Regions from separate parts of the Nocardiopsis gilva YIM 90087 genome, predicted to be linked through region 2. Evidence: riboswitches for the same ligand, from Rfam matches in the RefSeq annotation. Region 2 holds a riboswitch; the other holds the start of a gene.
What was found. A riboswitch is a leader RNA that binds a small molecule or an ion and turns the genes downstream of it on or off. The one in region 2 is predicted to bind thiamine pyrophosphate.

Region 1 (6,933 bases), 340 kb from region 2:
GAACCCACGAGCGGCCAGGTGGCCGTCCAGCATCCGAAGCCGGTGCCCGGGCGAAACCTGGATCAGCGCAGGTTGGTTCCGCTCCGCGTAGAACGCCTCGACATCAGCCAGTCCGTCGAGCGCACCATGCTCGGGCGGTACCGCGCTGTTCGACCGACGGCGCGACACACCGGGTGTGGCACGGAGCAACCACCCGCGCGTCTCCCGAACCACCATCGCGGGCCACGCCCGCACAGCCAGCCGGTCAATGAGAATGTCATCCGCCTCGTTCATGTCGGCAGCATCGCAGCACACCCGACGCTCGGCTCACCGCGGGCGGCAGGTCCCTTCCCAGGATCGCGGCCATGGTCCGCGTTCCCAGGCTGAGCTCGTCACGAGAGCGTTCGCCGGTGCGGATCGGGTGGACACGGTCGGCTCCGGTGATCGCGTCCCGGGTACGCCTCCACAACGAGACGTCAGCCATGCTCGGGATCCCTCCTCCCACCGTCGGCCGCCGACGACTCCGTCGCCTTGCCGAGCGACGCGGGCTCCCTTGGGCGGGCTGTGCGAACCTGCCGGTCTGACCGCCCCATCCAAGCCGAAGGCCCGCGCCTGTACGAGGCGCCATTTGACCGTGACCATCTGCTGAAGCAGAGCCGGAGCCGCCGCTCCGGCCAGAAGCGCCATCAACGAGGACTCGATCTGCCCGGTCAGGACGAGGACGAACCCCGCGAACGCGCCCAGAACGACGTGGAACACCGCGGCCAGCAGATCGGGGGCGAGGTCACAGCTGGCGCTGAAGGACGGACGTTCGCTCGGTTCACCCCCCTCCTTGATGTGCTTGTTGCGAGCCGATTGCCAGGCCAGGACCGCCGAGTACAGGTCGAGGAGGCCCCGAATCGAGCCTCCGGCCGCAGCGATCAGCGTCACACTGAGAATCGGATCCATCGTCGCGTACGTCTCCAAGGACGGGAGGACCAGCCTTCCACGCGCTTGAGAAGCGGGCGGAGTCCTTTGCTGGGATTCCCGAGCGGGGGCAGTGGTTTGTCACCTAACGGTGAGAACCCACTGCCGGGCTCACATGAACAGCGGCTTCCAGGTGCCCAGGGAGAGGGACAGGGCGTGGGCGGCCACCAGCAGCGCCGCGGTTGTGACGAGGAGCCAGGTGTCGGAGCGGCGCCAGACACTCTCGCGGGCGCGGGTGCGTGGTCCGGTGCCGAAGGCGCGGGCGTCCATGGCGGTGGCGAGCAGGGTGCCGGTGCGGATGGAGCGCACCAGGAGGGCGAAGGCCTTGCCGGTGAAGATCGTGGCCGCGGTCAACGGGTTGCGTCCCGCTTCCAGTCCGCGGGCGCGGCGGGCCAGGGTGAGCGTGCGCCACTGGTCGGCGAGCAGGGGAATCAGCCGCAGCGCCGCCAGCACGCCCATCGCCGGGCGTTCGGGGACCTTGAGCCGTTGCACCAGCGCGTCGGTCAGCTCGGTGGGCTCACTGGTCGCCGCCACCAGCACCCCGGGCAGGGCGATGGCCAGCAGGCGCACGGCCAGCCCGAACGCGGTGAGCGGGCCGTCCTCGCCGAAGACCAGGTTGACCACCCCGACCGAGAATGCGGCCAGGAGCAGCGGGCCGCCGAGGGTGACGGCGGTACGCCGGGGGATCCCCGCGAAGGGGAGGAGGAGCGCGATGGCGGCCAGCACGACGCCCGGGGTGACCGGATCGACCGTCGGGATCAGCGCCGCGGTCACCATCAGTGCGGCCACCACCTTCGCGGCCGGGTTCGCGCGGCGCAGCCACGCCCGTGCGGCGGGACGGGCCGCGCGCTCGCCGGCGGGAGGGGGTGCGGGCTCGTCACGCGGCAGGGCCGTGGGCTCGTGGGGAGCGACCGACGGTGGCGAGCTGGTGGCTCGCGTGTGGGGAGCGTGCGGTTCGGTCGGGTGTGTGGTCATCGTGTGGCCTCCCGTTCGGCCGATGGGGCCGGGGTGACGCGGCCGTCGCCCACGCGCAGTTCAATGTCGGTGAACCGGTCGAGCAGCAGGGTGTCGTGCGTGGCCATGACGATCGCCCGCCCCTCGCTCCGGAGGTCGGCGAGCAGGGTCACCAGCTCGGACCAGGTTCGGGTGTCCTGGCCGAAGGTCGGCTCGTCCAGCAGCAGCACGTCGGGCGCGTGGGCCGGTCCGGAGCTGAGGGCCGTCGCGACCGAGAGTCGGCGCTTCTCGCCACCGGAGAGCGTGTTGGGGTGGACGTCGGCGAGACCGGTCAGGCGCAGCCGCTCCAGCAGTTCCTCCACCCACGCCGCCGCCTCGCGCTCGCTCAGCCCGGTGCGCCGCGGGGCGAAGGCGAGCTCGTCGCGGACGGTGCCGGTGACGAACTGGTCCTCGGCGTGCTGGAAGACCGTGCCCAGGTGACGGGCGAGCCTGCGGGCGGGCCAGCGGATCAGCGGGCGCTCGTCGATGGCTGCCAGGGCGCCGCGCGGCTCGACCGCGCCACCATGCGGCGCGGTGAGCCCGGCCAGCAGCATCAGCAGAGTGGACTTGCCCGACCCGTTGGGTCCGGTCAGAGCGGTGGCCGACGCGGAGGTGACCGCAGCGGCCGCCCCGTCGAGGATCGTCGCGGGCGGGCCGGTGCCCGGCCCGAGCGCTTCGGGTGTGCGGGCGACGAGATCGACCGCCTCGATGAGCGGCGACGCGGGCGACGAACATGCGACGGGCCGTTGCTCGGCTCGGGGTTCGTGACCGGGCACCCACACGCCCTGCTCGGCGAGATGGGCGCCGTGGGTGGCGAAGACAGTGCCCGGCGCGCCGTCCGCGATGACGCCGCCGCCCGGTTCGAGGACGACGACACGGTCCACCAGTCCGACCACGTCGGCCACCCGGTGCTCGACCAGCACCAGCGTCGCCTCGGTGGTGGCGACCAGGTCCGCCACCACCTCGCGGACGAGGCGCGCCCCGGCCGGGTCGAGGTTGGCGGTGGGCTCATCGAGCAGCAGGAGGCGCGGGTTCATCGCCAGCGTCCCGGCGATGACCAGCCGCTGCTTCTCGCCGCCGGACAGCGCGGCGGTCGACCGCGCCATGCCATAGGGGAACCCCACCTGGTCCAGCGCGGCGTGCACGCGCGGCCAGATGTCCGCGCGCGCGACGGCGCGGTTCTCCAGACCGAAGGCGACGTCGTCGCCGCTCCGCGCCATCACGAGTTGGGTCTCCGGGTCCTGGCTGACCAGGCCGATGTCGCCGCGGCGGCGGTCGGCGTGCTCGCCGTCGACGAGGAGCGTCCCCTCCTGCTCCCCGGAGATGGCGGCGTCGGGGCCGGTGAGTCCGGCGAGGGCGTGCAGCAGGGTGCTCTTGCCCGCCCCGGAGGCCCCGAGGAGCAGGACCCGCTCCCCCGGCTCGATCGTCAGGTCGACGCCGCGCAGCGCCCACGCGTCGCGGGCACCGTGCCGCCACCCCCATCCGGAGAGCCGAACCGCGGCCCCGCCCCCGCTCATCCGCGTGCCGAGGGGAAGGGGGTGAGGGCGCCAGCGCGGGCCAGCGCCGTGGTCAGCAGGCGACCGCCGACACCGGCGATGACGGCGGCGCTGAGCACCACGATGACCCCGTAGGCGGCCATGAAGGTGACCGGCCAGGCGGCGTAGTAGAGGGCGAGGTCCATGACGGTCGGCGCGAGCCCGGCGGCGGCACCGGCGAGCACGGAGATCCCCATCCCCCAGCGGCGGAAACGGCCGAGCGTGAAGACCACCTCGGGCAGCAGTCCCTGCAGCAGCCCCGCGAGCAGGACCATCAGTCCCCATTCGGTACCGAGCAGCATCGAGACCGTCGCCGCCGCGACCGAGGTGAGCACACCGGCGCCGGGCTTGCGGATGATGAGCATCCCCAGCACGCCGGGCAGCAGCCACACGCCGTAGATCACCGCCTGCGCGGGCGGGAAGAAGAGGAAGAGGGGGGTGGTGGATGCCCACAGCATCCCCCAGACCCAGAAGATGACGCCGATGGCGACGCCCAGGACGGCGGCGACGACGATGTCGACGGTGCGCCAGCGGACACCGGAAACGCCCATGAACTCGGCGATGCGCCGCCGCAGAGCGGCGGCGCGGGTGGCGACTGCGTTCAGCACACCGGTTCCGGTGGATTTGGTCGTGGAGGTTGCTCCAGGCGTGGATGAGGTTCCCACGGCGGTGTTCCTGTCCCTTCGTGTCAGCACACGAGAGGGCGCGAAGTGCCAAGAGGGCCGGGATCGAGGCGCGCATCCGCGCGCCGACCGATTCCACGGCCGACGGATCCTACGACTTCCTTCGCCGGCATGACCCGGATCAGGTGTGTAAGGGTCTGCGGTTCCATCCCGCACTCTCAGCGCCGAAGCGCTCCCCTGTCGGTTCCCTGCCGTTCTGGCAGTTCATTCCATTATGGGTGACTCCGCGTGGAGATAGGCAACGTGGGATTCTCCAACCGCTGAGGCGCGAGATTGTCGACAGGGAGCCCTTGACAACGCCGCAGGGCCGGTCGGATCACAGATGACCGACCGGCCCGACACACGAGGTACCGCCTACGCCGCGACCGCTACCGCAGCACCATTCCGTCGTCCATGGTCTCGGGCGGCTGCGGGACCACGACCAGGCCCATCTCGGCGGGGTCGGCCAGCATGGGGTGGGCGGGCAGGACGCGCACGGTGTAGCCGCACGTTCCGGCGCGCCGGAGGGGGACGGAGCCCGCGTAGCGCACCAGCGGCCCCTCGCTCCCATCGGGCTCGCCGACCACCTCCAGGTCGGCCACGACCGGTTCCACCAGCCGCTCGTCGCCGGTGACCCGGCCGATGGCGACCTCCACCTGGATGTCCTCGGGCGCCAGTCCGGCCAGCCCGAGGGTGGTGTGCACCTGCATCTCGCCGCCGACCTGGGGTGGGTCTTCCATTCCCACCACCTCCACGTGTTCGATGCGCACCCCCGGCCAGGCCTTGCGAACCCGGCGCTTCCACTCGGCGAGTTCGCGCGCACCGTTCATGTCCTCGCCCGCCAACCGGCGGGAGGAGTCGGCCGCCCCCTGGTAGAGGCGGGTGACGTACTCCTGCACCATGCGCGTGGCCAGCACCTTGGGGCCGAGCGAGACGAGGGTGTGCTTGACCATCTCCAGCCAGCGGTTGGGCAGGCCCTCCTCATCGCGGTCGTAGAACTGCGGCGCGACCTCGCCCTCGATCAGGTCGTACAGGGCCGCCGCCTCCAGCTCGTCACGGCGGTCGGGGTCGCGCACGCCGTCGGCCGTGGGGATGGCCCACCCGTTGGAGCCGTCGAACCACTCCGCCCACCAGCCGTCGCGGACGGACAGGTTGAGCCCGCCGTTGAGCGCGGCCTTCATGCCCGAGGTGCCGCAGGCCTCCAGTGGGCGCAGCGGGTTGTTCAGCCACACGTCGCAGCCCTGGACCAGGGAGCGCGCCAGTGCCATGTCGTAGTCGGGCAGGAAGACGATGCGGTGGCGCACCCGCGGGTCGTCGGTGAAGCGCACGATCTCCTGGATGAGGCGCTTGCCGCCCTCGTCGGCCGGGTGGGCCTTGCCCGCGATGACGATCTGCACCGGGCGATCCGGGTCGAGCAGCATCGACTTGAGCCGGTCGCGATCGCGCAGCATGAGGGTGAGCCGCTTGTAGGAGGGCACCCGGCGGGCGAATCCGATGGTCAGGATGTCGGGGTCGAGGACGTCGTCGATCCAGCCCAGCTCGGCCGAACTGGCCCCCCGCTGCCGCCAGGAGGCGCGCAGCCGCTCCCGCGTGTCGGCGACCAGGCGGGAGCGCAGCGTGCGGCGCATCTCCCACAGATCCGCCTCGTCGGCGTCGGTAATCTTGCGCCACCCTTCGGAGTGGGTGAACTCGGCGGAGTCCTGCACCATGCGCCCCGCCATCCGCTGGGCCTCATCCGCCACCCAGGTGCGCGCGTGCACGCCGTTGGTGATGGAGGTGATGGGCACCTCGGCGGCGTCGAAGCCCGACCACAGCCCCTGGAACATGTCCCGGGCGACGGCCCCGTGCAGTTCGCTGACGCCGTTGACGCGCTGCGCCAGCCGCATGCCCATCACGGCCATGTTGAACACCGCGGGGTCACCGCCCGCGTAGTCCTCTGTGCCGAGCTCCATGACGCGGTCGCGCGGGACACCCGGTGTCGCGGAGACGTCGGCGGTGAAGTGCCGCTCGACGAGGTCGCGCGGCAGGCGGTCGATCCCGGCGGACACCGGCGTATGGGTGGTGAAGACCGTGCCCGCACGGGTGGCCTCGGCCGCCTCGTCGAAGGTCAGTCCGGCCTCGTCGATGTACTCGCGGACGCGTTCCAGGCCGAGGAACCCGGCGTGCCCCTCGTTCATGTGGAAGACCTCGGGGCGGGGGTCGCCGGTCTGCTCGCAGTAGACGCGGACCGCCCGGACCCCGCCGATGCCGAGCAGCAGCTCCTGGCGCAGCCGGTGCTCGCTCCCGCCCCCGTAGAGGCGGTCGGTGATGCCGCGCAGCTCCGGGTCGTTGCCCTCGTGGCACGCGTCCAGGAGCAGCAGCGGGACGCGTCCGACGCGGACCACCCACACGTGCGCGGTGATGCGGCGGCCGTCCGCCATGTCGACGCCGATGCACACGGGTTCCCCCGCGGCGTCGGACAGGCGGCTCATGGGCAGTCCGCGCGGGTCGATCTCCGGGTAGCCCTCCAGCTGCCAGCCCTCGGGCGAGAGGGTCTGGGTGAAGTAGCCGTGCCGGTAGAGCAGACCGACGCCGATGAGCGGTAGGCCCAGGTCGCTGGCGCTCTTGAGGTGGTCGCCGGCGAGGATGCCCAGTCCGCCGGAGTACTGGGGCAGGGCGGCGGTCAGGCCGTATTCGGCCGAGAAGTAGGCGATGCCCGAGGGCGGCTGGGACAGGCCCTGATACCAACGTGGTCCGGTGAGGTAGGTGTCGAGGTCGGCGGCGGCCTCGCGCAGACGGGCGCGGAACTCCTCATCGCG
Region 2 (6,933 bases):
TGTGCGCCCTGCTGCTGGACTCCTACGGCATGGGAACGCTGCCCGCGGCGGAGTTCGGCGAGGACGAGCGGGCGCTGCGGATGCGCATCGCGACCAGCCTGCTCTACGGGGAGACCGAGGCGCAGCGCTACTCCGCCCTCGCTGCCGACGACCCCCTCGCCCTGCCGTGGATCCGGGCGCACCTGGACCGCCTCGACGACGTGCTCGACCAGCTTCTGTCCAACGACCGGGTGCCCTGCGGCGAGGTCGGATGAGCGCGCGGGAGGAGAGGACGACGACCCACGGAGTGGCCACCGCCTGGTGAGCCCGGCCCAAAGCGGCAACGGGGGCGAGGAGCGGGACCGGAGAGGGGCCGGTCCCGCTCCTCCACGTTGTCGCCGCGGTCCTCGGGACGCGCGGGGCGATCAGCGGCGGGTCAGCAGGCCGGGGCCGAGCGGAGCGCCGCCCCCGCGGGCGTTCGACGCCGTCGCCGTCTCCAGGGGCGGTGCGCCGGTGGGGGCGATCACCGCCCGATAGTGCTCCAGGAGCTGGTCGCCGATCACCTCCCAGGTCCGCCCTTCGACCGTGCTGCGTGCCTCGGCGGCCAATCGCTCGCGCAGCGCCGCGTTGTGCACCAGGCGCCCGGTGGCCAGGCGCAGTTCGCGCACCGAATTCGGGGCGTACAGCAGGCCGTTGCGCTCGGGGACCACCAGGTCCAGCGGGCCGCCGGAGGCGGGGGCCACGACCGGTACGCCCGAGGCCAGGGCTTCCTGCACCGCCTGGCAGAACGTCTCGTCGGCGCCCGTGTGCACGAAGACGTCGAAGGAGGCGTAGAGCCGGGACAGCTCCTCGCCCGTGCGCTGGCCGAGGAACACCGCTCCGGGCAGCCGCCGGCGGAGCCGGGCCCGGTCGGGACCGTCGCCCACGACCACCACCCGCACCCCGCGCAGCTTCGCCACGTGGGCCAGCAGGTCGACCCGCTTGTCCCGGGCCAGGCGGCCGACGTAGCCGACGATGACCTCCCCGTTGGGGGCCAGCCGTCGGCGCAGCGCGGCGTCGCGGTGGCGCGGGTCGAAGCGCGTGGTGTCCACGCCGCGCTGCCACAGGCTCAGCCGGGGGAAGTCCTGGTCGGCCAGCTCGCGCAGGGTCGCCGACGAGGGCACCAGGGTGCGGTCCACCGCGGAGTGGACGCGGCGCAGGAAGGGCCAGAGCAGGTCGCCCGCGGGAAGGCCGTAGCGGGCGGTGAATCCGGGCAGGTCGGTCTGGTACACGGCGACCGTGGGCAGCGCCCAGCGGCGCGCGATGTCCACTGCGGTGTGCCCCAGCAGCGCGGGGGAGGCCAGATGGAGGACGTCGGGGCCGAAGGCGCGCAGCGCGGCGGTGACGAGCCGCCGCGACGGCAGCCCGCCGGTGAAACCGCGGTAAAAGGGCAGAGGCACGCCCGGAAGGCGTACCACCGGGAACCCCGCGTAGCGGGCGGGGCCGGTGCCCGGAGCGAGGATGAGGGCCTGGTGGCCCCGGGAGGCGAGGTGTTCGGCGACCCGGCAGACCGAGTTGGTGACGCCGTTGACCTGGGGAAGGAAGGACTCGCTGATGATCGCGACGCGGAGAGGGGAGGCGGATTGGGAGGCGGCGGGAGGCGGGGGAACGGGCGCGGAGGCGGCAGCAGGCACGGTGTATCTCCCAACGGCGGGGGGCTCCTACCCGGCACGCTAGGTACCGCACGTAAACCCCTCCGGACCTGCGGTGGGCGCCCGATTGACGATCTTCCTCCGGGTATGCGAAGCGCGGGTCGGCGACGGTCCGGACCGATATCGCGTCAGTGGAGGTGTTTCGGCACGGATGGCCGTAGGATCGCGAGCTGTCGCCAATCACGCGTCCACGGATCAGGAGCGCCGCATGACCCTCGTCGAATGGGCAGAGCTCGTCAGTGCCGAGCTGGAGCTGGGAGAGGAGATCGGCAAGGGCGACGTCGATCGGATCCTGGACCTCGCCCGGGACGCCGCGCACTCGGTCGCCCGCCCGGCGGCGCCCCTGACCACCTACCTGCTCGGTGTCGCCGTCGGCCGAGGAGCCGACCCTGTGGAGGCGGCGGCCGTGCTCAGCCGTCTGGCGCTCGCCCAGGCGCCGGAGTCGCCCGACACGCCGTGAATTCCGCTGGTCATACGCCTGTTACAGAACGCAGAAGCGACCAGTCCGAGGATGAAACGTGACGCATACGTGACGAAACCGGTCAAAAAACCAGGTAAATGTGGCAGTGCGTTGCATCACGTTGATCGCGGCGGTGCGTCGTGCCGTCGTCGCCCTACCCCGTCCTCACCCGGGCGGAGGGCGGCGGATCCTTACCCCCTCGCTCGAACACATAGGGAGTTCGTCCATGGATCAACTCACGGACATGCTGGACACCCTCTCCGGCATTATCTGGAGTGAGTACGTCCTCATCCCGTTGCTGCTGCTCACTGGGTTGTTCCTGACGATCCGACTGCGGCTGCTGCAGTTCCACAAGCTCTTCCACGCCCTCTGGCTGGCACTGGTCCGCCGCAAGGAGGCCGAGGGCGTCCAGGGCGACATCTCGCACTACCAGGCGCTGAGCACCGCGCTGGCCGCCACGGTGGGTGTCGGCAACATCGCCGGTGCCGCGCTGGCGATCGGCATGGGCGGTCCCGGTGCCCTGTTCTGGATGTGGATGACCGGCCTCGTCGGTATGGCCACCAAGTACAGCGAGGCGCTGCTGGGCGTGAAGTACCGGCAGGTGGACAGCGTGGGCAAGCAGAGCGGCGGCCCCATGTTCTACCTCCGCCACGGTCTTCCCGGCGGGCTGGGCCTGGCGCTGGGCGTCCTCTTCGCCGTGTTCGGCGCCATCGCGGCCTTCGGTATCGGCAACGGCACCCAGGCCAACACCGTCTCGCAGCAGCTCAACAACGTCTGGGGCGTTCCGACCTGGGTGGCCGGTGTCGCGATGGTGATCATCGCGGGCACGGTCATCCTCGGCGGTATCAAGAGCATCGGCCGCGTGGCCGCCGGGATCGTGCCGATCATGATCGTGCTCTACATCGGCATCACTCTGACCGTGCTGATCGTGCACGTCGGCGACATCCCCGCGGCGCTGGCGCTCGTCCTGACCGACGCCTTCACCGGGCAGGCCGCCGCCGGCGGCGGCGCGGCCTCCGTGTTCGTCGTGATCCAGGCCGGCGTGGCGCGCGGCATCTTCTCCAACGAGTCGGGCCTGGGCACCGGCGCCATCGCGGCCGCCGCGGCCAAGACCGACCAGCCGGTGCGCCAGGCGATGGTCTCGATGACCCAGACGTTCATCGACACGCTCATCGTCGTCACCATGACCTGCCTGGTCATCATCGTCACCGGCGTCTGGGAGGAGGACGGCACCGGCGACGGCGCCCAGATGACCTCCGAGGCGCTGCAGAGCGGCCTGTCGGCCATCACACCCGGCCTGGGCGCCATGGGCGGCTACATCGTGGCCATCTCCGTCGCGGTCTTCGCCTTCACCACCATCCTCGGCTGGTCCTACTACGGCGAGCGCTGCATCGACTTCCTCGTCGGCCACAGGGGCGTGCCCGTCTACCGCGTGGTGTTCGTCGCCATGATCTACGTCGGTGCCGTGGCCTCCCTGGACGTCATCTGGGTGGCCAGCGACATCGCCAACGGCCTGATGGCGCTGCCCAACCTGATCGGCCTGCTGCTGCTCTCCCCGGTCATCGTCCAGGAGACGCAGAGGTACTTCAGCAACCCCGACTGGAAGAACCCGGACATCAAGGTCCCCGACGTCCGCCAGCAGTGACCCGTTCCAGGCCCCGCCCCGCAGACCACGCGGGGCGGGGCCTTCGTTGATCTCGGGGATATCGACCGAATACTCGCCGATATTCGGTCGATATCCCCGAGATCAACGGGGAAACGGGCGAGGGCCGTGGGGGAAGCCTTAGTGGTCGGCCGCGACAGCGCCCCACCACGCGTGGAAGTGGTGGACCGGGCCCTTGCCGCGGCCCGCGTCGAGTTCGTCGGCGTGGCGCAGGGCCTCGGTGAGGTACTCCTTGGCGTCCCGCACGGCCGCGGGGACGTCGTCGCGCTGGGGGAGGAGGGCGGCGATGGCGGAGGACAGGGTGCAGCCCGTGCCGTGGGTGTTGTGCGTGCGGACGCGCTCGGCGGTGAAGGTCCGCGGCGGCCAGTCCGGTTCGACCAGGAGGTCGGTGCTGTGGCCGCTGTCCGCGCCGCCGAGGTGGCCGCCCTTCAGCAGCACGCGGCGGGCGCCCAGAACGAGGAGGCGCTCGGCCTGGGCACCCATCGTCTCGATGCTGCCGGCCTCGTCCGCGCCGAGGAGTTCGGCGGCCTCGGGGATGTTGGGCGTGATGAGATCGGCGCGCGGGAGGAGCTCGTCGCGGACCCCCGCCACCGCCTCGGGCGCCAGCAGCCGGTCGCCGCTCTTGGCGACCATCACCGGGTCGAGCACCACGTTGCGCAGCGCGTAGTGGTCGATGGCCGCGGCGACCGCGCCGATGACGCCCGTGTCGGACAGCATCCCGATCTTCACCGCGTCCACCCGCGCGTCGGTGAGCAGCGTGTCGAGCTGCGCCGAGACGAACTCCGCGGGGACGGCGTGCACGCCGGTGACACCGCTCGTGGACTGGGCGGTCAGGGCGGTGATGACCGTCATCCCGTAGCCGCCGAGCGCGGAGAAGGTCTTCAGGTCGGCCTGGATGCCGGCGCCCCCGCTGGGGTCGCTGCCGGCGATGGACAGGATGTTGTAGCCGCTCATTGGCGTTCCTTCGCTAGTACGAGCTAGATCAGGTTCGACGGGTGTGCTCTCAGCCGGGACGGCTGATCACCAGCGGGTGATCGTCTCCCGGCACCCCGCGCCGTGATGGACGTTGGATGGAGTTGTCGGGGTGCCCGTCAGCCGCGCTCGGCCGAGTCGACCGGGTCGGCCGAGCGGTGGCGGCCCCGAGTCTGACCGGCCCCGTTCGCGGCACCCTGCCGCCGGGCCTGGACACGCCGTTCGAAGAGCAGCACGGCGACGACGACCGCGAAGCCCAGAACCGCCAGGGCGACGGTGACCGGAATATCGCCCTGCGGCGCCTGCAGCGTGCGGTGCTCGTCCTGCCACGGCCACAGCGCGCGCAGCGAACCGGCCATCAGTCCGGTCAGGACGACCAGCGTGATGTGGTGGTAGCTCTCCATGAGCCACTGCAGCAGCTTGACGAAGAACGCCAGGCCGATGATCGCGCCCAGCGCGAACGTCCCGATGTAGCCGAAGTCGCGGGCGTTCAGCGCGTCCATCGTGGCCGTGTACAGGCCGAAGGTGAGCAGGATGAACGAGCCGGAGACGCCGGGCAGGACCAGCGCGCAGACGGCGATGGCCGCGGCGCCGACGACGATGAAGAAGTTGGGTTCGACGTGGGCCGGGGGCAGGCCGGTGAGCAGGAACGTCACCGCCGCGACGGCCAGTGCCACCAGGTAGTCGCCGGGCCTCCAGGTGCGCCCGGAGCCGCTGTAGGGCACCCACAGCGAGGCCAGGATCAGGCCGAAGAAGACCGCGTAGGCGTACTGCTGCTCGTGCTCGACCAGCGGGGCCAGGAACTTGGCGGCGACAAGGGCGGCCAGGACCATGCCGATCAGCACGGCGATGATGGCGCCCCAGTCGGCCTTGCGGAACTCCTCGGCGGCGCGCGCGCCGCCACGGCCGCGCGGCAGGTCGCCGGCTGCCAGCCGGATTCCGTTCACCGCGTGGCCCGCGGAGGTGATGAGGTTTTCGTAGATGCCCACGATCAGTGCGACGGTGCCGCCACTGACGCCGGGGACCACCTCCGCGGTCCCGATGAGGGCGCCGCGGAACGCGTTGAAGAGGTGAGTACCGACTGACTTCGCCATGTCTCGCGTTTCGTCTGAATGGGTGCGGGAGGAAATGGGAGCAAGTGAGCTGGGCGACCGCCGCCGCGGGCGGTGCGCCCCCAGTCTAGGGGCGGCCGAGGGGGACGGTTCGGCGCTGTGTGGGGAAGTTTCGGACACGATGCTGTGACGCGGCCCCGTGTGTACCGGCATCGTATGGGTAGTAGTCGCGTCGACGCGTCGGGAAGCCGGGAGGCGTAGGGGACGCCCCGGTACGACACGACGTCCGCGGCGTGCGGCGCCGCGGAGACGGGGGAGGAATGTGATGAGGGAACGATTCCGCGATGCCCAGGGTCCCGGATGGGGCTGGTGGGGAGCGGCACGTGCCGCCTCTTGTGCATCGGGGGCACCATCTGTTCTCCTGCTGGAGTCCGCCTGAGGCGGTGCTTCGTGCGTTAACCGAACGGGTATCTGAAAATCGAATAACGATCACTGCTGTTCCGATCAACGGCGATCGAAGGGAAACCTGGATGAGCGACACCCGCAGTCTGGGCGAATACACGGCCGGTGGGGATCACACCGGTCCCGTCATTTCGAGTAGCGACCACATCGGACTGGCCGAGGCACACTCGGCGCACAACTACAACCCCCTGCCCGTTGTCATCGCCGAAGGCGAGGGCGCGTGGGTCACCGACGTCGAGGGCCGCCGCTACCTCGACTGTCTCGCCGGATACTCCGCGACCAACTTCGGCCACAGCAACCCCGACCTGCTGGCGGCCGCACACCACCAGCTCGACCGGGTGACGCTCACCAGCCGCGCCTTCTACCACGACCAGTTCGGCCCCTGGGTCACCGCCCTCGCCGACCTCGTCGGCAAGGAGAAGGTGCTGCCCATGAACACCGGCGCCGAGGCGGTGGAGACCGCGGTCAAGGTGGCCCGCCGGTGGGCCTACGACGTCAAGGGCGTCCCCGACGGGCAGGCCACGATCATCGTCGCGGGCGGCAACTTCCACGGCCGCACCACCACCATCATCTCCTTCTCCGAGGACCCCGACGCCTACGGCGGCTTCGGTCCCTACACCCCCGGCTTCCGCGTGGTCCCCTACGGCGACGCCG

Region 1: it holds a riboswitch for thiamine pyrophosphate, as region 2 does, so the genes downstream of both, CDO52_RS22675 (ECF transporter S component) here and thiD (bifunctional hydroxymethylpyrimidine kinase/phosphomethylpyrimidine kinase) in region 2, are expected to answer to the same signal.

What each region holds. Positions count from the first base shown of each region.
Region 1 is NZ_CP022753.1:5,095,419-5,102,351, forward strand. It holds gene CDO52_RS22655 (GNAT family N-acetyltransferase) at 1-273, opposite strand, end outside; gene CDO52_RS22660 (hypothetical protein) at 307-909, opposite strand; gene CDO52_RS22665 (energy-coupling factor transporter transmembrane component T family protein) at 1,057-1,920, opposite strand; gene CDO52_RS22670 (ABC transporter ATP-binding protein) at 1,917-3,455, opposite strand; gene CDO52_RS22675 (ECF transporter S component) at 3,452-4,024, opposite strand; TPP riboswitch at 4,238-4,345, opposite strand; gene glgP (alpha-glucan family phosphorylase) at 4,525-6,933, opposite strand, start outside.
Region 2 is NZ_CP022753.1:4,757,917-4,764,849, reverse strand. It holds gene CDO52_RS21295 (pyridoxal phosphate-dependent aminotransferase) at 1-254, shown strand, start outside; gene CDO52_RS21290 (glycosyltransferase family 4 protein) at 405-1,652, opposite strand; gene CDO52_RS21285 (DUF6457 domain-containing protein) at 1,879-2,130, shown strand; gene CDO52_RS21280 (alanine/glycine:cation symporter family protein) at 2,357-3,775, shown strand; gene thiD (bifunctional hydroxymethylpyrimidine kinase/phosphomethylpyrimidine kinase) at 3,914-4,747, opposite strand; TPP riboswitch at 4,736-4,855, opposite strand; gene CDO52_RS21270 (DUF368 domain-containing protein) at 4,885-5,859, opposite strand; gene rocD (ornithine--oxo-acid transaminase) at 6,348-6,933, shown strand, end outside.